3 regions of the Micromonospora sp. NPDC050686 genome follow, and region 3 is predicted to be linked to each of the others. Evidence: riboswitches for the same ligand, from Rfam matches in the RefSeq annotation. Region 3 holds a riboswitch; each other region holds the start of a gene.

Region 1 (7,699 bases), on a different contig from region 3:
AGCCGGAGCCGGCCGACGGCCACCTCCCGGCCGTCCACCCGGCCGGTGACGCCGAGCCCTTCGGCATTGGCGAAGCCGGTGACGGCCGGCAGCTCGCCCGCCTCGGCGGCGCCCGCCGCGACGGCCCGGGCGATCGGGTGCTCGGAGCCGGCCTCCGCCGCCCCGGCCAGCCGGAGCAGGTCGGCCCGCTCCTCGCCGGCCGCCGGCAGCACGTCGACCAGGGTCATCCTCCCGGTGGTGACGGTGCCGGTCTTGTCCAGCACCACGGTGTCGACCTGGCGGGTCGACTCCAGCACCTCCGGGCCCTTGATCAGGATGCCGAGCTGGGCGCCCCGGCCGGTGCCGACCAGCAGCGCGGTCGGCGTGGCCAGGCCCAGGGCGCACGGGCAGGCGATGATCAGCACGGCGACGGCCGCGGTGAACGCGGCGGTCGGGCCGGACCCGATGCCCAGCCACCAGCCGAGGGTGCCGGCGGCCAGCGCGATGACGATCGGCACGAAGACGCCGGAGATCCGGTCGGCGAGGCGCTGCACGGCGGCCTTGCCGGTCTGCGCCTCCTCCACCAGCTTCGCCATCTGGGCGAGCTGGGTGTCCGCGCCGACCCGGGTGGCGGTGACCACCAGCCGCCCGCCGGCGTTGACGGTGGCGCCGACCACGGTGTCCCCCGGGCCCACCTCGACCGGCACCGACTCGCCGGTGAGCATGCTGGCGTCGACTGCCGAGGTGCCCTCGTCGACCACGCCGTCGGTGGCGACCTTCTCGCCGGGGCGCACCACGAACCGGTCCCCCACCGCGAGCTGGTCGACCGGGATCCGGGTCTCCACGCCGCCCCGCAGCACCGCGACGTCCTTGGCGCCCAACTCCAGCAGGGCGCGCAGGGCGGCCCCGGCGGTCCGCTTGGACCGGGCCTCAAAATAGCGCCCGGCCAGGATGAACGTGGTCACCCCGGCGGCGGCCTCCAGGTAGATGTTGCCCGCGCCGCCGCCCCGGACCACGTCGAAGCTGAACGGGTGGGTCATCCCCGGCATCCCGGCGTCGCCGAGGAAGAGCGCCCAGACCGACCAGCCGAACGCGGCCACGGTGCCGAGCGAGACCAGGGTGTCCATGGTGGCCGCGCCGTGCCGGAGGTTGACCCACGCGGCGCGGTGGAACGGCAGGCCGCCGTAGACCACCACCGGGGCGGCCAGCGTCAGCGACAGCCACTGCCAGTAGGTGAACTGCCAGGCCGGCACCATCGCCAGCAGGACCACCGGCACGGTCAGCGCCACCGACACCCACAACCGGGTACGCAGGCCGCGCAGCTCGTCCACCGGTTCGGCGGTCGGCTCGCCCGCTCCGGCCCGGGTGGGCGGCGGCGGCAGCACCGCCGTGTAGCCGGTCTTCTCCACCGTGGCGATCAGCGCGTCCGGGGTGACCTCGTCGGCGTACCGGACGGTGGCCTTCTCGGTGGCGTAGTTGACCGACGCCTGCACGCCGTCCATCCGGTTGAGCTTCTTCTCGATCCGGGCGGCGCAGGACGCACAGGTCATCCCGCCGATCGCCAGCTCGATCACGTTCGGGGCGACCGGCAGGGACTTCGCGGTCGTGTTCATCGCGGACCTCCTCGGCGTCAGTTGTGCCCGTGGCCCGGGGTGCCGTGGCCGGCTTCCGGGGTCGGCTCGGTGGTGGGGGCAGCCGGCGCGCCGGTCGCCGGGACGCCCGGGTCCCCGGCCACGACCGTGAACTCCGCGGTGTGCACCGCGTCGCCGTGCCGGAAATCCAGGTAGAGCCGGTAGGTGCCGGCCGAGGGCACCTCGGCGGAGAAGGTGACCGCCGGTCCGGCCGGGGTCCGGCCGTCGCCGGGCGCGCCGTGCGGGTGCACGTGCAGGTACGCCAGGTCGCCCTGCCGCAGCGCGACGAGGTGACCGTACGCGCCGAGGTAGGGCTGCAGGTCGGTGACCGGCTTCCCGTCCCGGCTGACGCTCACGGTCAACTCGCTGGTGCGGCCTGGGCGCGGCGTACCGGTCAGGGTGACCGTGTAGCCGTCGACGGTGGCGGTGGTCGCCGGGGCCGGCAGCGGCCGGGACTCCAGGGCGCCGGGGACGGTGACGTCGACGCCGAGCGTCAGCGGTTCGGCGCCGGTGGGCGTGAAGTCGGCGAAGGCCCGCCAGACGCCGGGGCCGGCCAGTGGCGAGGCGACCCGCCAGCTGCCGTCGTCGGCCAGCTCGGGGTGCACGTGGCGGAAGCCGGACAGGTCGCGGCGGGCGACGATCAGGTGCATCCGCTTGTCGTGCGCCACGTCGTAGCGGGTGACCGGCCGGCCGTCCGGGCCGGTGATCCGGAAGGCGAACTCCCCGGTCGGGGCGCTCACCGGTTGCATCGTGTAGCCCTGGTCGGAGACGAGCAGTCCGCCCGGGAGGTGGTTGTCGGTGGGGGTGCCGGCGGTGCCCTGGTCGCCACCGGATTCGTGGCCGGCGCCCGGTTCCGTCGGGTCGTGGCGGGTCTCGGCGGCGGGGGTGACGGGGTCGGTCAGCTGACCGACCCCGTACGCCGCGCCGAACACCGCCGCGAGGCCGAGGGCGAAGCCGCTCAGCTTGGTCGCCGTGTTCATCGTGGACCTCGGTTCCTTCGGGTTGCCGGAACCGTCACGCCCCGACGAGGTCGTACCCGGCCTCGTCGACCGCGGCGCGGACGGTGTCCGGGTCCAACGGGTGCTCGCTGGTGACGGTGACCTGGCCGGCGGCCAGGTCCACCTGGACGTCGTCGACGCCCGCGATCGCGCGCAGCTCGGTGCTCACCGAGTTGACGCAGTGCCCGCAGGTCATGCCCTGCACCTGGTACGTGTTGGTGATCATCGCCGTTCCCTTCCGTCGCTCCCACCATATACCCCCTAGGGGTAGCAGGCCGGGAGATGCCCGTCACGCCTCCGGTACGCCTACCCGGTGGGGGTATTGCGGCACGACGGACCGTACCATACCCCCAAGGGGTACGCTATCCTGGCAGCCATGACCGCACCGACCACCCCGACCCGGGGCTACACCGCCAGCAAGGACCAGCTGCTCGCGCGGCTCCGCCGCATCGAGGGCCAGGTCCGCGGCATCGAGAAGATGGTCGAGGACGACCGCTACTGCATCGACGTGCTCACCCAGATCTCCGCCATCCAGGCCGCGCTGGACAAGGTCGGCCTGGGGCTGCTCGACGGGCACGCCCGGCACTGCATGCACGAGGGCGCGGTCGAGGGGCGGGCCGACGAGATGGCCACCGAGATGATGGCGGCGGTCGGCCGGCTGATGAAGCGGGGCTGACCGCCGCGCGTCGGGTGCCGCCCGGGCCGGAGTCGACCCGGGCGGCACCCGCCCGCCTCACAACCGGTCGAGGATCTTCCGCATGGTGCCGGTCTCGGCCTGCCGGGTGGCCACGATCCGGCCGGCCAGCGCCTTGGCGTCCGGGTTCACCCCATCGGCCTGCTCCGATGGCCCCGCCGGTTCAACCGGAGGCCGGACCGCCCGCGAACTGCAGTCGGACCCGGCGCCTTGGTTACCATCCGGGGCGTTCATCCGCGACGGTTGAACCGTCCGGGCCATCGGGCCGTACCCAGCACCGGATCGTCAGGAGACTCAGCATGGGCGCCGACCACCCGCGTACCGCCCCGCCCGCCCCACCGGGCGTGCGGCGGATCCTCGTGGCGACCGTGGTCCCGCTGTTCCTGCTCACCGTGATCGCCGCGGTGGTGCTCTGGCCCCGCGACGCGCCAAGCGGCGAGCCCGCCGCCGAGGTGCCCCGCTACCAGGGCACGGTCACCCGGGTCGTCAGCGAGTCCTGCCCGCCGGCCCCGGACACGCCAGAGGGCGGGCCGGACGGTGGGCAGCGCCGCTGCGGCACGGTCACCGTGCGGGTGGCGCAGGGGCCGGACGCCGGCCGGGAGGTCCAGACCCCGGTGCCGGACGGCCCCGGCGCGCCGACCGTGACCGCGGGCGACGAGATCATCCTGGTTCAGCTGACCGACCCGGCCGATCCGCAGGCGAGCCGCTACGACATCGCCGAACACCAGCGCGGTACGCCGCTGGTCTGGCTGGTGGTGGTCTTCGCCGCCGCCATCGTCGCGTTCGGGCGGTGGCGCGGGCTGGCCGCGCTGGGTGGCCTCGCCGCGAGCTTCGCCATCCTGCTGACCTTCGTGCTGCCCGGGATCGGCGCCGGCCAGTCGCCGCTGCTGGTCGCGGTCGTCGGCTCGGCACTGATCATGTTCGTGGTGCTGTACCTCACCCACGGGATCACCGCGCAGACGTCGGTCGCCGTGCTCGGCACCCTCGGCAGCCTGGTGCTGACCGGTGTCCTCGGCGCACTGGCCACCGGGGCCACCCACCTGACCGGGTACGGCAGCGAGGACGCCACCACGCTCTCCATGTTCCAGCAGGACGTGGACCTGCACGGCCTGCTGCTCGCCGGGATCGTCATCGGCTCGCTCGGCGTGCTCGACGACGTGACCATCACCCAGGCGGCGACCGTCACCGAGCTGGCGCACGCCAACCCGGAGCTGTCCCGCCGGCAGCTGTACCGGGCAGCCACCCGGGTCGGCCGGGCGCACATCGCCTCCGTGGTCAACACCATCGTGCTGGCGTACGCGGGCGCCTCGCTGCCGTTGCTGCTCCTGCTGGTGGCCGACTCCCGGCCGGTGGGCCAGCTCCTCACCAGCGAGTTCCTGGCCCAGGAGATCGTCCGCAGCACGGTGGCGACGCTGGGGCTGGTCGCCGCCGTTCCGCTCACCACCGGCCTGGCCGCGCTCGTCACCACCGCCGGCCGGCGGGCCGGCGGGTCGACACCGGCCGCGCCCCCGACCCGCCGCCCGCCGACCGACCCCGACGTCGCGCTGGAGGCGCTCGGCGCCCCGCGAACATCGACCACCACCACGCCCCCGGGCCGGTGGCCCGATCCCGGAAGGAGCACGGACGACGCATGGTGACACCGCAGAGCGTGACGGACCACGCCGCCACCCATGTCAAACGTGTCACTGGTTACCGCCCTCGATTCCGAAAATACGGCTTTGGTCGGGTTCCGGACGTAGCTCACCGGCCCGGCTCTCGGGTAACCTCGCTGCCGGTCACCGCCGAAGGCGCGCAGCGGCGCCTGCGGTGCCACCGCCCAATCGCCGCTCGGCGAGCCGGGGAACCAGGTACGTGGGGTGAAGCCGCGCCAGCGGCCGGGGCAACTTCCGTCCCGAATCCGTCAGCTAACCCGGTCGGCGGTCGAGGGAAGGGAACACTGTGACGGCACCCCTGCGCCACTGGTTGACACCGGTGGTGGCCGTGCTCACCGCACTCACCATCGTCACCGGGCCCCTCCCGGCGACGGCCGCCCCGAACACCCCCAAGCCGTCCGGGCACGAGGAGGACAACGATCCTCCGCTCCTCAACGACGTGCTGGAGCAGACCAACCGGGGCTACTTCCGGGCCAAGGCCAAGCTGGCGAAGTCCAAGCAGCGTCAGCTCGCGCTCGCCCTCGAGGTCCGCCGCGCGCAGAGCGAGCTGGACCGGCTGACCCCGCAGGTGGGCAAGATTGCCGCGCAGTCGTACCGGACCGGGCGGGTGGGCGCGATGGCCGTCCTGCTGGACAGCAGCAGCCCGACCTCCTTCGTGAAGCGCGCCGCGGTGCTCGACGAGATCAACATGGTCAACGAGCGGAAGCTGGCCGAGGTGACCGAGGCCAAGCGGAAGGCCGAGGCGGCCAAGCTGGCCCTCGACGCCGAGGTGCGCGAGCAGCAGCGGCAGACGGCCATCATCGCCAAGCGCAAGGCCGAGGCGGAGAAGTCGCTGGAACTGGTCGGCGGCAAGGGCTTCACCGGGGGCCTGGTCTCGGCGACCTCACCGGTCGCCCGGGTCGGCCCCGGACGGACCTCCGACGGGGAGTGGCGTCGCGAGTCGTGCAGCGAGTCCGACCCCACCACCTCGGGCTGCGTCACGCCGCGCACGCTGCACATGTACAAGGAGGTCAAGCGGGCCGGCTTCGACCGGTTCGTCGGCTGCTACCGCTCCGGCGGGCCGTGGGAGCACCCGAAGGGACGGGCGTGCGACTGGTCGTTGCAGAACCGCGGCTTCAGCCCGTGGCACAACAAGGACACCCGGACGTACGGCAACAACCTGGCCGCCTTCCTGCTGCGCAACGCCGACCGGCTCGGCATCTACTACGTGATCTGGAACCGGCAGATCTGGTTCCCGGCGACGGGCTGGCGTTCGTACAGCGGCCCGTCGGACCACACCGACCACGTGCACGTCTCCCTGCTTTAGCGCGCCCCGCGTAACCCGGGCCGTCCCGCCGCGTGCGGGGCGGCCCGCGTCGTGCCGGGCCTCGGCGCGCAGCCGGGGCCGGCCGGACGACGCGCTCCGGGCCGTCGGCTCGGGCCTCAGCCGGCCGAGGGCGCGACCGGGTCCACCGGCCGGGCCTGGGCGGGCGCTTTCGCCGCCGCGGCGGCCGGCACCTCGGCCACCGTCCGCACCGCGCCGGCGCTCAGCCGGTACGACATGCCGACCACCGCGCACCGGCCGGCCGCCACCGCGGCCGCCAGGGCGGCGGAGTTCGACACCAGGGCCTCGACGGTCTGGGCGATGTGGATGTCCACGATCCCGTCGATGTCCTCGACGCCCCGGTCGGCCGCCTGCCGCAGGCTGGGCAGCACGGCGTCCACCACCGCGCCCAGGTGCCCGGGAGGCGGCGTACCGGTGCGGACCGCCTCGCGGGCCGCCTGGACCGCGCCGCAGGAGTCGTGGCCGAGCACCACCACCAGCGGCGTGCCGAGGATGGTCACGGCGTACTCGACGCTGCCCAGCACCTCGGGCCCGGCGGTGTGCCCGGCGGTGCGGACCACGAAGAGGTCACCCAGGCCCCGATCGAAGATGATCTCGGCGGCCAGGCGGGAGTCGGAGCAGCCCACGATCACCGCGAACGGATCCTGGCCGCCAGCGACCGCGGTGCGGCGGTCGGCGTCCTGGTTGGGATGGCGCGGCGACCCGGCGACGAACCGTCGGTTGCCGGCGCGCAGCTCGTCGAGCGCGCGCTGCGGGCTGCTCCACGGCATTCGGCTCACCTCGTCCCTCACGTACGCGGGTGGGTCGGCCGGCGATACGGCCGCAACCACCGTCACACGCGGCGGAAAGCCCGTCAAGATTTCGTGATACGGATTTCAGGTGTCGCGGGCGTCGACCGCCTGGCCCCCTGCACCGGCCGGGCCGGCGCCCGCGGCCCGGGCCAGGACCTGCGGCGCGGGCCCGAAGCCATACCATGGCCGGTATGGCGACCACAGCTGGCGCGAACGGGAGCACCCGGAACTGGACCTTCCTGACAAACCACGCGCACGTCCTGCTCGCCATCGCGCGGGACCCCACCGCCCGGCTACGCGACGTCGCCGACAAGGTCGGAGTGACCGAACGCGCCGCCCAGGCGATCGTCGCGGACCTGGAGGCCGAGGGCTACCTCCAGCGCACCCGGGTCGGCCGGCGCAACGAGTACACCGTCAACCCGGCCGGCCATTTCCGGCATCCGGCCGAGGCCGACCGCCAGGTCGGCGACCTGCTCGCGCTCTTCACTCCCGGGCCCGCCGACGAGGGCACCGCGCGGCACTGACCGGCTCCGGCCACATCGGACCGACCGTACCGTCGCTCCCGTGACCACGCCCTCGGCCCGCCGGCGGTAATCTCACCCCGTGCGCGAGAGCTTCCGATCGGGTGGA
Region 2 (7,699 bases), on a different contig from region 3:
GAGGTGCCGCGGGTCGGCGAGGTGGACGACTTCGAGTACCTGTTCTGGGTCGGTTGCGCCGGCGCCTTCGAGGACCGGGCCAAGAAGACCACCCGCGCGGTAGCCACCCTGCTGCACGAGGCCGGCGTGAAGTTCGCCATCCTCGGCGAGGGCGAGACCTGCTCCGGTGACCCGGCCCGGCGGATCGGCAACGAGTTCGTCTTCCAGATGCTCGCCCAGCAGAACGTGGAGACCCTCAACGAGGCGTTCGAGGGCCGGGAGAAGGCCAAGCGCAAGATCGTGGCCACCTGCCCGCACTGCTTCAACACGCTGGGCAACGAGTACGGCCAGCTCGGCGGCGAGTTCGAGGTGGTGCACCACACCCAGCTCCTGGCACACCTGGTCAGCACCGGCAAGCTCACCCCGGTGCAGCCGGTCGACGGTGGCGTCACCTACCACGACCCCTGCTACCTGGGCCGGCACAACCGGGTCTTTGCCCCGCCGCGCGAGGTGCTGGGCAGCGCCATCGGAGGCGGAGCCGGAGATGGCCGGGGTGGCGCAGCCATCGGTTCCGGCGCAGGCCGCGACAGCGGCCTCATCGAGATGCCGCGCAACAGCGAGCGCTCCTTCTGCTGCGGCGCCGGCGGTGCCCGGATGTGGATGGAGGAGAAGATCGGCAAGCGGATCAACGTGGACCGGGTCGAGGAGGCCATGGCCACCGGGGCGAAGACGGTCGCCGTCGGCTGCCCGTTCTGCTCGACGATGCTGAACGACGGGGTCAACGGCAAGGGCGCCGGTGAGCAGGTCGAGGTCGTCGACGTGGCGAGCGTGCTGCTCCGCTCGGTCCGACCCGCGGGGGCCCCGGGCGACGAGAAGGAGAGCGAGCCGGTCGCCGGCTGAGGCCGTACCCCCGAGACAGCGCAACCGACGACGGCGGCGGCACCCGGCAGGTGCCGCCGCCGTCCTCGCGTCGGGTCATCCAGCAGGAACAGTTCCCCGGCGAGGGGTTTGGCGTCCCATCGGCCCACGGCAGTCCGAGCAAGTATTCATTTCCATCGCTGGCCAATAAATGAATACCGTTTGTGTGCAAGTCGTTGCGTAACGCTGACACCGTAATATCTCGTCTTGATTCCGACCGTCCCCTTCCCTAATGTTGGGCACCGACCGCTGCGGTAGTCGGCCTCGATCCCCACCCGCGCGAGGCGCCCGGCGGAGTTCGTCAAAAGGAGTCGGTGCCGGTGGCGACCATGCCCCCTCATCGTCACGCGCCCGTCCGCCCCGGCGGTCCCGGTCGCGCGCGACGTGTCACACACCGTCTATTCGTGCTGCTCGCGGCGGTGCTGGTCGGCGCCGGGGCGCTGACCGCGCCCGCATACGCCGAGCCCTCGGTGGACGAGATCGAGGCCGCGATCGACAAGCAGTGGGAGCAGCTCGAACCGACCATCGAGAAGTACAACGAGGTTCGGTCCAAGCTGCGGGTCAACCGCAAGAAGTCGGCGGACCTGGCGAAGAAGATCCAGCCGCTGGCGCTGGAATCCGAGCTGGCGATGGGTCGGGTCGGCCAGCTGGCCTCCCGGCACTACATGTCCGGCCCGGCGACGGACATCGGCGCCCTGCTGGTGGACACCCGGCCTGGTCAGCTCGCCGAGCAGCTCACCATGCTCGACCGGCTCGCCGCCCACGAGCGCAAGCAGATCGAGGGCGTGCTCGCCGTCCGCGACAAGTACAACGCGCAGAAGCAGAAGCTGGACACGCTGATCGCGTCGCAGGTCGAGCAGGAGGCCGAGCTGGCCGCCCGCAAGAAGAAGATCGACGCCGAGATCAAGCGGCTCAAGGCGTCGATGCCGAAGACCACGGTCAGCGTCTCGGGCTGCCCCACCATCAACGGGGTGGTCTCCGCGGCGGCCCGCACCGCGATCCGAGTGGCCTGCCAACAGGTCGGCGACCCGTACGTCTGGGGGGCCACCGGCCCGAACTCCTTCGACTGCTCGGGCCTGACCCAGTACGCGTACAAGGCGGCGGGCATCCGCCTGACCCACTTCACCGGGGCGCAGTGGAACGAGGGCCGTTCGGTGTCCCGCTCCGAGGCCCGCCCGGGCGATCTGGTCTTCTTCTACAGTGACCTGCACCACGTCGGGCTCTATCTGGGCAACGGCACCATGGTGCACGCGCCACGCACCGGGAAACCGGTCCAGGTCAGCAGCATCAACAACCAGCCGATCGCCGGCTTCCGCCGGGTCACCTGAGTAGTCCGCGACATCCGAAGGGCCCCGACGCGTTGTCGGGGCCCTTCGTCGTTGCCGCGTTCTACTGCGGCGCGCCGACCGCGGCCGGCAGGATCTGCACGTCGGCCAGGTCGGCGTACATCACCCGGTGGCCGAACTGGAGCTGGACGTACCGGTTGGCGCCCCGGACCACGGTCCGGTCGCCGGGTGCCGAGCCGTCGAACGAGACCGCCCGGTAGTACTCGCCCGGCAGCACCCCGCCGAGCGCGTACCGCTGGCCGGCCGCGAACGTGTACTGCAACGGCGTGACGGCCTGGTACGGGATGGTGGCGGGGTACGCCGCCCGCTCCGGGTAGGCCCGCCCGTACACCGGGATGGTGGCCTTCCCCGGCCGGGGGGTGACCACGAAGCCGTTCGCCCACTTCGCCGTCGGCGCCGAGGCCGGGTTGTGGAACCAGGCCTGCTGGCCGAGATACCAGATCGCCGTCCAGTCACCCTGGATCCCCGCGAGGGCGTACGTCTGGCCGGCCGAGGCGCGGGCGCCGTGGTCGGAGACGTACATGGTGTTCGGGGTGCCGTCCGGGCGCAGCCCGAGGTCGTTGACCAGCGGCGCGTCCGCCCTCGGCGCGGTGCGCAGGAGGACCGAGGAGGAGCCGCGCAGCGGGCACGGCTCGGCCGGCGGCGGCGGATCCGGGACGCCCGGGGGCTGCTGGTTGCAGCCGGTGAACGCCGGCCGGTTGGTGGCGTGGTCCGGGTCGATGGTGACCAGGCCGGTGCGCGGTGTGCCGGTGCCCTGGAACGGCGCCTTCATCAGGTCGAAGTAGTGCGACCAGTCCCAGTACGGGCCCGGGTCCCAGTGCATGTCGGCGACGTTGCCGGGAAGGATGCCGGGGACGTTGTCGTGGCCGAGGATGTGCTGGCGGTCCAGCGGGATCTGGAACCGCAGCGCCAGGTGCCGGACTAGCTTGGCCGAGCTCCGGTACATCGCCTCGGTGTACCAGGTGCCGTGGCCGGCGAAGCCCTCGTGCTCGATGCCGATGGACTTGGCGTTGACGTACCAGTTGCCGGCCTGCCAGCCGACGTCCTTGGCCTTGATGTGCTGGGCGACGTAGCCGTCCACCGAGCGCAGCGTGTAGTGCCAGCCCAGGTAGTCGGCCCGCTTGACCAGCCCGACGCTGGGACCGAAGTAGCCCTCGGTGTCGTGGATGATGATGTATTCGATCTTCTGCTGGGCCGGCCGGTTGCCGAGGTCGTGGTTGCCGTAGTCGATGTTGCCGTTCTTGTCGACGTACTCGGCGTACGGGGCGGGGATCCACTCGCAGGCGAGCCGGACCGGGCACTCCAGCCCGTCCGGCCGCTCGGCGCGGCGCAGGCCGAGCCGGTGCAGCCCGGACTGGTCCGGCGCCACCGCCGTGGCGGCGAGGGTCACCCGCTGGCCGTCGTCGGTGGTCCGGCTGGCACCCTGACCTAGCTGGTCGTACACCTCGTCGGCGAAGGCCGCCGCCGCGTCCTCGGTGTCCGCGCCGGAGTACCGGGCCACCGCGCCGTACCAGGCCGCCGGGTCGCTGCCGGCCCCGACCGGCCCGCCCAGTTCCTGCTGGTACGAGGCGAGCAGCGCCGCGCCGCCCCGGATGTTCGCGGCGGCATCGGTCCGCAGCGTCTGCACCGGGATGCCGGTGAGCGTGGCGGCGGCGTCGACGGTCTGCAGGGCGGCCCGGGGCAGCACGTCGCCGGCGGGTGCGGCGGCGACGGCCGGATCCAGGGTGAGCGGGCGGGACTCGTCGCCACGCGGGTCCTCGTCGGAGTCGACGTGCGCGCTGGACGGGGTCGAGGCGACCTGCTCGGCGTCGGTCAGGTGCATCGGCCCGTAGCCGCCGCTGGTGCTGGGCATGCCCGCGTTGGTGTCCCAGCGGGACTCCAGGTAGGAGACGCCGAGCAGGACGCTGCGCGGCACGCCGTACTCGTCGGCCGCGGCGGCGTACTGCTGCTGCCGGTCGGCGGGGTCGGCGCGGGACGGCTCGGCGGCGACCGGGCCGGTGGTGGCGAACGCGGTGGCCGTCGCGACGGCGGCGGCCAGCAGTATCCGTCTGCCCGACGGCGGGGGTGTGCGGTGCATCGAACCTCCAGACAGGGATGGGGGTCACTGCGTTTCCACCCTCACTCCCGGCGCGGCCTGCGGTCAATAGCTTTCCGCAAGGTATTCGGATACGAAAAAAACCTTCACCGTCCCACGGTCGCGGTGGCCGATTCGGGTACGGAGTGTCACGGCCGGGTGAGTTGCGTCGCGGTGACGGCGATCCCTACTCTGGTGAATCGTCGACCGGTAGGTGCACCACCCAACCCGGGAGGTGACGGTCGGACACCGCCGAGTCGCCTCCGGGCGAGCCGGGGACCCAGGTACGCCGGGGTGAATCCGCAGCCACTGCGGTAGGGCGACCCCTTCCCGCCCGAACCCGTCAGCTAACCCGGTAGGCGGTCGACGTGAAGGAGTACGGAGCCCCGGTGGCACGCCATGCCCCGCGGCCGCTGTCGGTCCGGCCGGTTCCCGGCCAGCCGACGGGCGCGCCGCGTACACACTGGTCCCGCTTCACCACCGCAGTCGCCGCCCTGGTCGGCGTCGCCGCAGTCCTGACCGGTGGCGCCACGGCGGCCCACGCCGAGCCCTCCGTGACCGAGATCGAAGGCCGGATCGACCGGGACTGGAACCGGCTCGAACCGATCATCGAACAGCACAACGCCACCCGCGTCGGCCTGGCCGGCAAGCGCCGTCAGGCGCAGGCGCTCGGCAAGCGGATCGAACCCCTCCAGCTCCAGGTCGATCTGGCGATGGACCAGGTCAGCGGGCTGGCCGCCGAGGCGTACAAGGGCGACAACGTCGCCACCGTCAACGCGCTGCTGGGCAGCCGATCACCGAGCGAACTGGTCGACGGCCTGGAACTGCTCGACCGGTTCGCCGACCGGCAGCAGCGGCAGATCCGCGGCGTGGCGGAGCTGCGGGACAGGCTGGCCGCGCAGAAACGGTCGCTGGACGAGCTGATCGTCCAGCTGAGCCGCACCGAAGCCCAGCTCGCCGCGAAGAAGCGGCAGATCAACGCCGAGATCGACCGGCTGCAGAAGCTGCGCCTGCAGGTGTACGGCAACGGCGGCGGCGGCCCGCTGCGTCCCGCCCCCTGCCCGGCCGCCTGGCCCGGCGGCGACGCCGGCGCCGTGGTGAAGTTCGCCTGCGCGCAGATCGGCAAGCCGTACGTCTGGGGCGCCGAGGGGCCCAACTCGTACGACTGCTCGGGGCTGATGCTCGCCGCGTGGGCGAAGGCCGGCGTGTCCCTGCCGCACAACGCCCGCCAGCAGCGCCGGGTCACCGCCCGGGTCAGTCGCGCCGACCTGCGCCCCGGTGACCTGGTCTTCTACTACGCCGACCTGCACCACGTGGGAATGTACGTCGGCGGCGGCTGGGTGGTGCACGCCTCCCAGGCCGGCATGCCGATCAAGATGAAGCGCGTCGACGACGGCCCCGTCAACAGCTTCGGCCGGGTGTAAGGCGGGGCCCCTGCTTAACGCATTCGGTATAGGAAGGGGCGCCGCTTGACACCTCGCCGAGGCGAGTGAGCGGGTCAGCGGGTGGGCCAGGTGCGCCACTGCTGCCAGGAGCGGCTCGGTGTGGGGCCGCGTTGGCCCTGGTAGCGCGAGCCGTACACCTCCGAGCCGTACGGGTGCTCGGCCGGTGACGAGAGCCGGAAGATGCACAGCTGGCCGATCTTCATGCCGGGCCAGAGAGTGATCGGCAGGTTGGCCACGTTGGAGAGTTCCAGCGTGACGTGGCCGGAGAAGCCGGGGTCGATGAACCCGGCGGTGGAGTGGGTGAGCAGGCCGAGCCGGCCCAGGCTCGACTTGCCCTCCAGCCGGCCGGCGAGCTGGTCGCCGAGGGTGACCACCTCCAGCGTGGAGGCGAGCACGAACTCGCCCGGGTGCAGCACGTACGGCTCGCCGTCCGGCACCTCCACCGCGGAGGTCAGGTCGTCCTGCCGCATCGACGGGTCGATGTGGGTGTACAGGTGGTTGTTGAAGACCCGGAAGAGCCGGTCCAGGCGTACGTCGATGCTGGACGGTTGCACCAGTGTGGGCTCGAACGGATCCAGCGCGAGCGTGCCCGCCTTGATCTCGCTGACCAGGTCGCGGTCGGAGAGCAGCATCGCACCACCATAGCGATCGGTGCCGGCGACCTGCGTGTCGGACTGCGCGTTAGCACATCTGTTCGATAGAATGTCGGCATGGCTTCCTGGTCCGAATTCGCCACTGACGAGCCCCGCCTCGCCGACGGGATCCGCCGTCTCTTTCAGCAGTACGGGTCGGGCTTCGGCTACCTGGCCACCGTCCGCGCCGACGGCGGGCCCCGCGTCCACCCGGTCGCCCCGGTCATCACCGACGAGGGGCTGTTCTGCTTCGTCATCAACTCGCCGAAGCGGCGTGACCTCGAACGCGACGGCCGCTACGCACTGCACTCGTTCCCGCCCGAGGAGACCGACGACGAGGCGTACGTGGCGGGTCGGGCCCGCTCGGTGACCGATCCGGGCCGGGTGGCCCGGGTGGCGCTGGCCGGCCGGGCCGCCGCCCAGGTGGACTGGCGGCTCTTCGAGTTCACCGTCGACGTCGCGATGCTCACCCGGCGGGACCAGGCTGCGTCGGCGGCCGGCCGTCCCGCGGTCCAGGTGTGGCTCGACCCGTACGCCACGGTCGGTCAACCGGCCTACCGCCCGGTCGTGACGGAGGGTCGCCGCGGTGGGCGGCACGGGTTCGACACCCGCCGGTCGGCGGCCTGACCCGGCGTACGTGAAAAGGTGCCGGCTCCGTCGACGGAGCCGGCACCTTTCCTGGCGCTCGGGGGGTTACGCCGCGCGGTAGGCGTTCCACGCGGTCAGCATGCGGTCCGCCTGACCGGGGGTGAACTGGTACATGCACGAGTCGTAGGTGTAGTCCATGAAGTTGGTGATCGGGTCCAGGCCGGGGGCGGAGCAGGTGTCCCGCCCGGTCGGGCACTGGTACGCCGGCGACGACTCCGCCGGGGTGTCACTGACGCTGTCGCCGGAGCCGGAGCAGCCGCCCTGGAAGGTGTGGTAGAGGTTCAGCCAGTGGCCGATCTCGTGGGTGCCGGTGTCGCCCTGGTTGTAGTTGGTCGCGGTGCCGCCCGGCAGCGACTCGTTCAGCACGACCACGCCGTCCATGCTGTCGAGGGTGCGCTTCGGGAAGGTGGCCCAGCCGAGCAGGTTGTTGCTCAACTGGCCCAGGTACATGTTGAGGGTGTTCTTGCCGCCGGTGCGGAGGCTGGTCTTCATCTGCCGCTCGGCCGAGGAGCCCTGCGTGATCTGGTACCACGACGAGTTGGTGACGCGGTTGACCTTCTGGAGCTGGAAGCTGAACGCGGTGGTCGCGCCGCCGGTGGCGCCGCTGTACGCCTGGTTCAGCACGCTGATCTGCGAGGTGATCATCGAGTCGGGAAT
Region 3 (7,699 bases):
CCGATCGCGCCCGCGCCGCCCACAATGCCCGTCCCCTCGGCGCCCGTCCCGTCGGCGCCGGCCGTCGGGCCGCAGGCCGGTCCGGGCCTGGTCACCGAGCTGCCCGGCAGCGTGCCGGCACCGGCCGGGGTCCACGCGCCGGCCGGCGCCGTCCCGGCCGCGCCGCCCGCCGACGGGCAACCGGGTAGCCGGCTGACCAGCGCCGTGGCCCGATCCGACCTGAACGCGGCCGGGGCCGCAAGCGCCGAGCGGCAGCCCGCCGGGCAGCGCCGCGCCGCCGGCAACCCGCCCTCCCCTGGCCCGGCGCGGGGCTCGACCGCGCCGGGCGGCGGTGAGAGCAGTGCCGGCGCCGGTGGCGCCGGCCACGGCAGCCCGGCCGACGCGGCGACGCTCCCGTGGTCCGCGCCGGTGCTGCCGGCCGGAGGATGCTGGCGGTCCGGTCGTGACCTGAGGTCCGCACCCTGGCCGCAGCCCGGCACCAGACCCGCCTGAGGACCGTCCTCGACCGCCGCGCCCGGGCCCGGCCCGCGCCGGTGGTCCACCACGTACGCGCCTGACGCGCCGGCCGCCCCAAGGACGCCGGTGCCCCGGCGTCGGCCGTTGACGCCGCTCGCCGCCCTGCCGCTGCCTCCGTGAAGTGATGAGGACCTGCCATGACATCCGTACCGTGTCTCGTGCGTGCCCGTTGGACCGACCTCGACCAGATCACCGGCCTGATCGCCGACACCACACTGCTGACCCCGTCCGCGACGTGGCTGGTGCCCGCACCGGACCGGCGGCGGACGGTGCTCGCCGCCGTCGCCCGGATCTGGGCCGAGCACGCGCTGCTCTTCGGCGAGGTGCACCTGCTTCCGGACGGCACGGGCGCCGCCGTCTGGATGCACCGCTACCGTCCGCTGCCGCTGCCGGTCGACTTCCTGGCCCGCCTCACGACCACGTGCGGCGACCATGTCGAGCGTTTCCGCCTGCTCGACGGCGTCCTGTCCCTGCACCGTCCGGTGACCGCCCACAATCACCTGGCGTTCCTGGCCGTGCCGTCGCCGCCCGGCCGGTCGATTCGCATCGGGCAGTTGCTCGCCGGCAGTCACCGTCGGATGGCCACCCTCGGGCTGCCGATGTACGCGGAGACCTGCGACGAGGCGCTGCTGGCCCGCTACCACCGGCACGGCTACGCGGTCGGCGGGTCCTTCCGGCTGCCGGACGGGTCGGTGCTGTGGCAGTTGTGGCGGCGGGCGGGGGCGGGCGGCCCGGCCGGCGACGTCCGCCGGCCACAGCGGCGGTGACGCCGTCCAGGACGGTGCGCAGAGCCGGCGCTGGTGCTGGCCGTCACCCGGCACCTAGAGGGTTCCTTCCCGGCGGTCAGCTACTTCGAGCACGACGTCGACCTGCCGTTCGTGGTCTGCGTGAACCTTTTCGACGGGGTGCTCACCCACCCACTGGAGGACGTACGCGCGGCCCTCGCGTTGTCCGCGGACGTCCCGGTGACCGCCTGCGACGCCCGCGACCCGGCGTCGGTGACCCGGACGCTGCTGGTGGCCGTCGAGCACACCATGGCACGCACCGGCGGCCCCGCTCCCCTCGCGCCCGACCCGCGACAGTCCAACCAGTGGAGACACCATGCGTAGAGTCCTGATCGTCGGCGCCGGGCAGTCCGGCCTGCAACTCGGGTTGAGCCTGCTCGCCGAGGGCTACCAGGTGACCCTCATGTCGGCCCGCACCCCGGACGAGATCCGGCGCGGCTGGGTGATGAGCACCCAGGCGATGTTCGCCGAGGCCCTGCGCACCGAACGCCGGTACGGGCTCGACCTGTGGCAGGACCAGGCGCCGGACATCCACGCGCTGCACGTGTCGCTGTCCGCGCCCCCGGGCGAGCGCGCCCTGCGCATCCCCTGCCCGCTGGACGAGCCGGCGCAGAGCACCGACCAGCGGCTGAAGATGGCGGCCTGGCTGGAGCTGTTCGAGGAACGCGGCGGCACCATCCACTACCAGGGAGTGACCACCGCCGACCTGGACGGCCTGACCCGGCTCGGCCGCTACGACCTGACGATCGTCGCAGCCGGCAAGGGCGACCTGGTGGGCGTGTTCGCCCGCGACCCGCAGCGGTCCGTGCACACCACCCCACAACGGGGTCTGGCCGTGGCGTACGTGCACGGGATGGCGCCGGATCCGCTGCTGCCGGTGCCGCACGTCAGCTTCAACGCCGTACCCGGGCTGGGCGAGCTGTTCGTCATCCCGGCGCTGACCCTGTCCGGGCCGTGCGAGATCCTGTTCTGGGAGGCGGTGCCGGACGGCCCGCTGGACCTGTGGCGGGACCGGCTCGACCCGGCCGACCACCTCAAGGCCACCCTCGACCTGGCCCGCCGCTACACCCCGTGGATCTACGAGCGGTGTCGGGAGGTGGAACTCACCGACGCCCGGGCCACCCTGTCCGGCCGGTACACGCCGACGGTGCGCCTGCCGGTGGCCGAGCTGCCGTCGGGCGGCGCGGTGCTCGGCATGGCCGACGTGGTGGTCGCCAACGATCCCGTCACCGGCCAGGGCAGCAACACCGCCGCCAAGTGCGCGGCGGCGTACCTGCGGTCGATCCTGGAGCACGGCGACCGGCCGTTCGACCGGGAGTGGATGACCCGGACCTTCGAGCGGTTCTGGTTCGACACCGGCCGGGCGGTCACCGCCTGGACCAACGCGATGCTGCAACCGCTGCCGCCGCACGTGCAGCAGGTGCTGGGCGCGGCGGCCGGCAACCCGACGATCGCCCGGCGCTTCGCCAACGGGTTCAGCGATCCCACCGACTTCGACGACTGGTTCATGTCCCCCGACCGGGCCGAACGCTACCTCGCCGAGGTCGCCGGCTGAGCACCGCGCGTACGGTGCCGTGGCCGGGTGGACCGGCCGGTCACGGCACCGGGCGGCCCTCGGTGGGCACCCGCGCGGCCGGCACGGCGGTCGGGTCCACGACGCCGACGGCGTCCCGGACGATCGCCTGTCCCTTCGCCAGCCAGGCGACGCCGAAGGCGAGCACGGCGACGATCTCGCACCACAGCAGCGGCCGCACCGCGTCCCGGGTGGCGGCCGGCAGGGCGTTGCTGGCCAGCGCCAGCCCGACGGCGACGAGGATGACCACCCCGCAGCCGCGGTAGAGCGGGTCGCGGCCCGGTTTCTCGGCGGCCAGCCGGGGCCGGCTCGGACCGCTGCGGGCGAACAGGAAGCAGAACGCGGCCAGCAGCAGGAACAACGCGGCGGCGAAGACCTGGTGCAGCCGGCCGATCAGTCGGTCGGTGGCGTCCGCGCCGGCGGTGGCGGCGGGCAGCAGCGCCACCAGGATGGACAGCGCCCCGGCGATCGTGCTGAGCACGTCGTCGATCCGGGCGTAGCGGTAGCAGAGGAGGAAGACGCCGATGGCGCACATGCTGCCGACCAGGACGTCCCGCACACCGGTGTGGTAGTAGGCGCTGATCGAGTCGAGCAGCACCAGCCGCCCGGCGCGTACGGCCTCGCCGGCGATCAGCAGGAACGGCAGGGCGATGCCGAGCACGCCGACGCCGAGGCGCAGCCGGCGCACGGTGAGCGCATCCTGTGACGGCCTCACGGGCATGACGACTCCTCCCGGCCGGCCGGTTCGTCCGGCCCATCCTCCCGGCCGGCCGGCTCGTCCGGCACAGTCCGACCGAAGTTGGACAGATCCACGATAACGGTTCGAGAGTGGACCCCACGGTCTTGCCCCGCCGGACTACGGTTGAAACCGGGCTCCGATAATCTCCCGGGCGACCGTCGTCCGGGTGTGTCCACCACGGGGTAAGGAGATCGACATGTCGCCCCCCACCACCCGCACCCGCCGGGCCGCAGCGCTGGTCGCGCTCGCGGTCGCCGGGAGCATGTTCGTGCCGATCGGCGCCGCCCAGGCGGCGCCCCGCGAGCAGTCGCCGGCCGCCCGGCAGCTGACCGCGCCGGTCACCACCGGTGTCGTCACGACGGTCAACGCCAGTGCCACCCTGGCGCTGGCGCAGCCCACCCTCAAGCAGGGTGCCCGCGGCACCGCGGTGACCAGCCTGCAACGCCGGCTGGTGGCGCTGCACTACGACGTCGGCGCGGTCGACGGTGTCTTCGGGTCGTCGACGTTCCACGCGGTGGTCGCCTTCCAGAAGGTGAACGGCCTGTCGCGCGACGGCATCGTCGGGCCCAGGACCTGGGCGGCGCTGAGCAAGCCGGTGGTCCCGAAGCCGCGATACAAGCACTCCGGCCTCTCGCTGGAGGCGAACCTGTCCAAGCAGGTGCTGTACCTGGCCCGCAACGGGCAGGTGATCCGGATCCTGGACGCCTCCGGCGGCAAGGCCAGCACCCCGACCGTCCGGGGGAACTACAAGATCACCCGACGGATCGACGGTTGGCGGCAGAGCGACCTCGGGTTGCTGTGGCGGCCGAACTACTTCTACCGGGGCTACGCCATCCACGGCGCCACCTCGGTGCCGGCCTACCCGGCCAGCCACGGCTGCGTACGGGTGACGGTGCCGGCGATGAACCGGCTCTGGGGCACGATCAAGGTCGGCCTGCCGGTGCACGTCTACGCCTGAGCGCCAACTGCGACGAACGCCCGGCCGGGAAACCCCGGCCGGGCGTTCGTCGTCGTGCCCGCCCCGCACGGCGTGAGCCGTACGCGACGCCGGCCGGCCCCCGAACCGGGGAGCCGGGCCGAGCCGACAAGATCAGAGGCTGAGCCGCTGCCCCGGGAAGATCAGGTCCGGGCTGCCGCCGATGACGCGCTTGTTGCGCTCGTACAGCGCCTGCCAGCCACCCGCCAGGTCGCGGGCCGTCGCGATCTGCGACAGGGTGTCACCCGGCTTGACCAGGTAGTTGCCGCCGGTCGACATGGACCGAGCCGGCGCCGAGCGCCGCTCGGTGCCGCGCAAGGCACGCTGCTCGCCGCGGTCCTGACGTGAGGACCTCTTCTCGGTGCGGTGCTCGGACTTGCGCTCGGACTTCTGCGCCGACCTGCGCTCCGACTTGGTCTCGGAACGATTGTCGGACTTCGCCGAGTAGCTCTTCGTCGAGCCGCCCTTCTTGCCGCACGTCGGCCAGGCGCCGATGCCCTGACCCTTCAGCACCTTCTCGGCGACGGCGATCTGCTCGCTGCGGCTGGCCAGGTCGGCCCGCGCCGCGTACTTCTGACCGCCGTAGCCGTTCCAGGTGCTGCGGGAGAACTGCAGGCCACCGTAGTAGCCGTTCCCGGTGTTGATCTTCCAGTTGCCGCCGGACTCGCACTGGGCGATCGCGTCCCAGTTGACGCTGGCCGCCTGCGCCGCGGTGGCCGGTCCGAACAGTGCCATGGCGCCGGTCACCGCACCTGTGGCGAGCGCCCCCACGGCGACCCGGCCGGTGACCTGACGCGTGTTGGCCCGACGGTGACGGGCCTGGTATTCAGTTGCCATCTGTCGTTTCCTCCACGCCGACGAGGTGAGCTGTCGGGTTCGGGCCGAGGAGCCCGGCCGCCACAGGCGGCTTCACCCCGAGGTGCCGTGCACCGGAGAACGTTGGGTCCCCCGCTCCATGCCTGAGGTCCAGGTACCGACGGCCGGCGGCAGGATTGGGCGTTACCGACCGTGGTGTCCGCGAGGAGCGGACCCATCCGACGTTAGGAACGGTTGGTGCCGATTGCCCACTTCTTGTGAAGTTCTTCACCCGGAAGGGCGATCGGGCGCTTCCCGGGTTGCGCCGGTGCGCAAAGGGTGGATGATGCCGCACCCCTGGCGTCCTTCCTGGACGGTGAACACCTGCGGTGAGCTGGGCGGATGCGGTCGGCCACGAGGCGGAGGGCGGCGTCGCCGTCCACCTGGCGCACCGGCCGGCGCGCCTTCCCCGCCGCACCGGCACGTTCCTCCGGGCGCCGGGACCGGAGGGCCGCCTCGCGCCGCCCTCACCACCGCCGCCCGGCCGGAAGGGTCACTGTCCGTAGGCGACTACGGAGTCGCTCTCGCCTTTGCGGTGACGGCTCTGCTGGTGTCCGGAATGGATCCTGGCGACGCAGTTCCCCCGGTGCGCCGCAACCGGCGCCCGCCAGCAGCCGCCGGTCAGGGGGCGGGGTGCGCGGCGCCGCGCAGCACCGCCGCCGGCACCTGCGGAGAACGCCGTACGGCGAGGTCGGCCGGCAGCAGGGCGGACACCTCGGCGACCAGGGCGTCCAGGTCCGGGCCGGCGGAGTGGCTGCGCACCCGCACCCCGGCCCGCTCGCACAGCCCGCGGATGTCCTCCGGCACCGCCGGCGGGTCGGGCAGCGGGGTGTCCCCCAGTAGCACGGGGACCACCGGGATCTCCCAGCGCAGCGCCCGGCGGATCTCTCGGCGCACGTAGTCGCGCGGGTCGTCCAGCCGGCGCCTGCCCTGGTCGTCGAGCACGCTGAGCCAGTACGGGCCGATCAACGTCAGCAGCACGTGGCTGCCCTGGAGCCGGGTCCACAACTCCGGCGGGAAGGCGGTGCCCGGGCGTACCGACCGGTGGTCCCTGAAGACGTGCCGGGCCCCGAAATCGGCGCGCAGCCGCTCGTCGATGAGGTCGGCGCCGAACATCGCGTCGTGCGTCCGATAATTGACAAAGATTCCTGTCATCTGACAGCTCCCGCCTTCACAGACGCGTTCCCTCCGGACCGATAATGGTCATCGGGAAACGTGAGCCGCATTCATCGGACCGCGCTGCTCACGTTCTCGAGAAGTACCGGCGGAAAACGCCCGTCGCTGGCAGGATATCCCTCTCCCCCGGTCACCGCGGGCGGACCGACAGAAATCAGCACACGGGAGACTGCCGACCGGGTAGCGGCGTAGTGCTCGCCCTCCCGGTGCACCAGGGCCCGCCACCAGGTCAGCGCGCGGGCGCCACCCGCAGGGCGGTGGTCAGCGCCGGCATCAACTGCCGGACGGCCTCGTCGTCGCGCCAGCGCCGCACCACCCGATTCAGTTGGCGCAGGTCGTAGCGGGCGGTGGCGGAGTCCACCGACCGCACCGTCTCCAGCGCCGGGCCGACCACCGCGGCGGCCCGGTCCAGCTGCCGCTGACCGGCCAGGGCCAGCGCCAGCCGGGCCGCGTACCGGGCACGGGCGCGCTGCGCGGTGGGCGGCAGCAGGTCCAGTTCGGCGCCGAGGATCGCCGCCGACTCGTCCAGCCGGCCCAGGTCGTGCAGGCTCCACGCGGTGACGAAGCGCATCGGATCGGGCGCGCTGGTGCTGCCCAGCACGGGCTCGTCGTCGTCCCCGACCGCCTCGGCCAGCAGGTCGGCCGCCTCGGCCAGCGCCCGCCGGCAGCCGGCCTCGTCGCCCATCAGGGCGTACCCCTGGGCCTCCCGCTGCGCGGCCAGGCCGCGGGTCCGCGCGCCGCACCGGGCCGCCCGGGCCTCCTGGGCCAGCTGCGCCGCACCCAGCGCGTCGTCCCGGTACAGGCAGAGCTCGGCCCGCCGGACCAGGGCGTACGCGCGCAGCTCGTCGTTGCCGCCGGCCACCGCCAGCTCTACGGCGTGGTCGGTCCACCACGCCGCCGCCGCGTCGTTGCCCCGCTCCTGTGCCATCCAACCGGTGTACTCGGCGATTCGGGCGGCCAGCCGCAACGCCTGCTGGCGCACCGGCGGGCGGGACGCCTCGGATAGCTCGCGCAGGAAGCCGGTGGTCGAGACGAGCATCGGGCCGAGCGCCGCGGGCCGGCTGGTCTGGCCGAGCAGG

Evidence for each region. A riboswitch is a leader RNA that binds a small molecule or an ion and turns the genes downstream of it on or off. The one in region 3 is predicted to bind cyclic di-AMP.
Region 1: it holds a riboswitch for cyclic di-AMP, as region 3 does, so the genes downstream of both, AB0H57_RS05105 (hypothetical protein) here and AB0H57_RS10045 (transglycosylase family protein) in region 3, are expected to answer to the same signal.
Region 2: it holds a riboswitch for cyclic di-AMP, as region 3 does, so the genes downstream of both, AB0H57_RS10360 (NlpC/P60 family protein) here and AB0H57_RS10045 (transglycosylase family protein) in region 3, are expected to answer to the same signal.

Annotation. Positions count from the first base shown of each region.
Region 1 is NZ_JBFAID010000003.1:269,848-277,546, reverse strand. Features, by position in the region: gene AB0H57_RS05130 (heavy metal translocating P-type ATPase) at 1-1,592, opposite strand, end outside; gene AB0H57_RS05125 (hypothetical protein) at 1,610-2,590, opposite strand; gene AB0H57_RS05120 (cation transporter) at 2,625-2,834, opposite strand; gene AB0H57_RS05115 (metal-sensitive transcriptional regulator) at 2,985-3,284, shown strand; gene AB0H57_RS05110 (YibE/F family protein) at 3,602-4,939, shown strand; cyclic di-AMP (ydaO/yuaA leader) riboswitch at 5,106-5,236, shown strand; gene AB0H57_RS05105 (hypothetical protein) at 5,241-6,260, shown strand; gene AB0H57_RS05100 (carbonic anhydrase) at 6,377-7,048, opposite strand; gene AB0H57_RS05095 (MarR family winged helix-turn-helix transcriptional regulator) at 7,252-7,593, shown strand.
Region 2 is NZ_JBFAID010000010.1:31,440-39,138, forward strand. Features, by position in the region: gene AB0H57_RS10345 ((Fe-S)-binding protein) at 1-879, shown strand, start outside; gene AB0H57_RS10350 (NlpC/P60 family protein) at 1,212-2,225, shown strand; gene AB0H57_RS10355 (N-acetylmuramoyl-L-alanine amidase) at 2,287-4,320, opposite strand; cyclic di-AMP (ydaO/yuaA leader) riboswitch at 4,558-4,695, shown strand; gene AB0H57_RS10360 (NlpC/P60 family protein) at 4,707-5,741, shown strand; gene dcd (dCTP deaminase) at 5,816-6,394, opposite strand; gene AB0H57_RS10370 (pyridoxamine 5'-phosphate oxidase family protein) at 6,473-7,021, shown strand; gene AB0H57_RS10375 (zinc metalloprotease) at 7,088-7,699, opposite strand, start outside.
Region 3 is NZ_JBFAID010000009.1:85,681-93,379, reverse strand. Features, by position in the region: gene AB0H57_RS10075 (hypothetical protein) at 1-492, shown strand, start outside; gene AB0H57_RS10070 (hypothetical protein) at 654-1,283, shown strand; gene AB0H57_RS10065 (hypothetical protein) at 1,317-1,625, shown strand; gene AB0H57_RS10060 (styrene monooxygenase/indole monooxygenase family protein) at 1,618-2,856, shown strand; gene AB0H57_RS10055 (DUF998 domain-containing protein) at 2,897-3,595, opposite strand; gene AB0H57_RS10050 (L,D-transpeptidase family protein) at 3,810-4,571, shown strand; gene AB0H57_RS10045 (transglycosylase family protein) at 4,704-5,426, opposite strand; cyclic di-AMP (ydaO/yuaA leader) riboswitch at 5,427-5,598, opposite strand; gene AB0H57_RS10040 (toll/interleukin-1 receptor domain-containing protein) at 6,066-6,599, opposite strand; gene AB0H57_RS10035 (helix-turn-helix transcriptional regulator) at 6,850-7,699, opposite strand, start outside.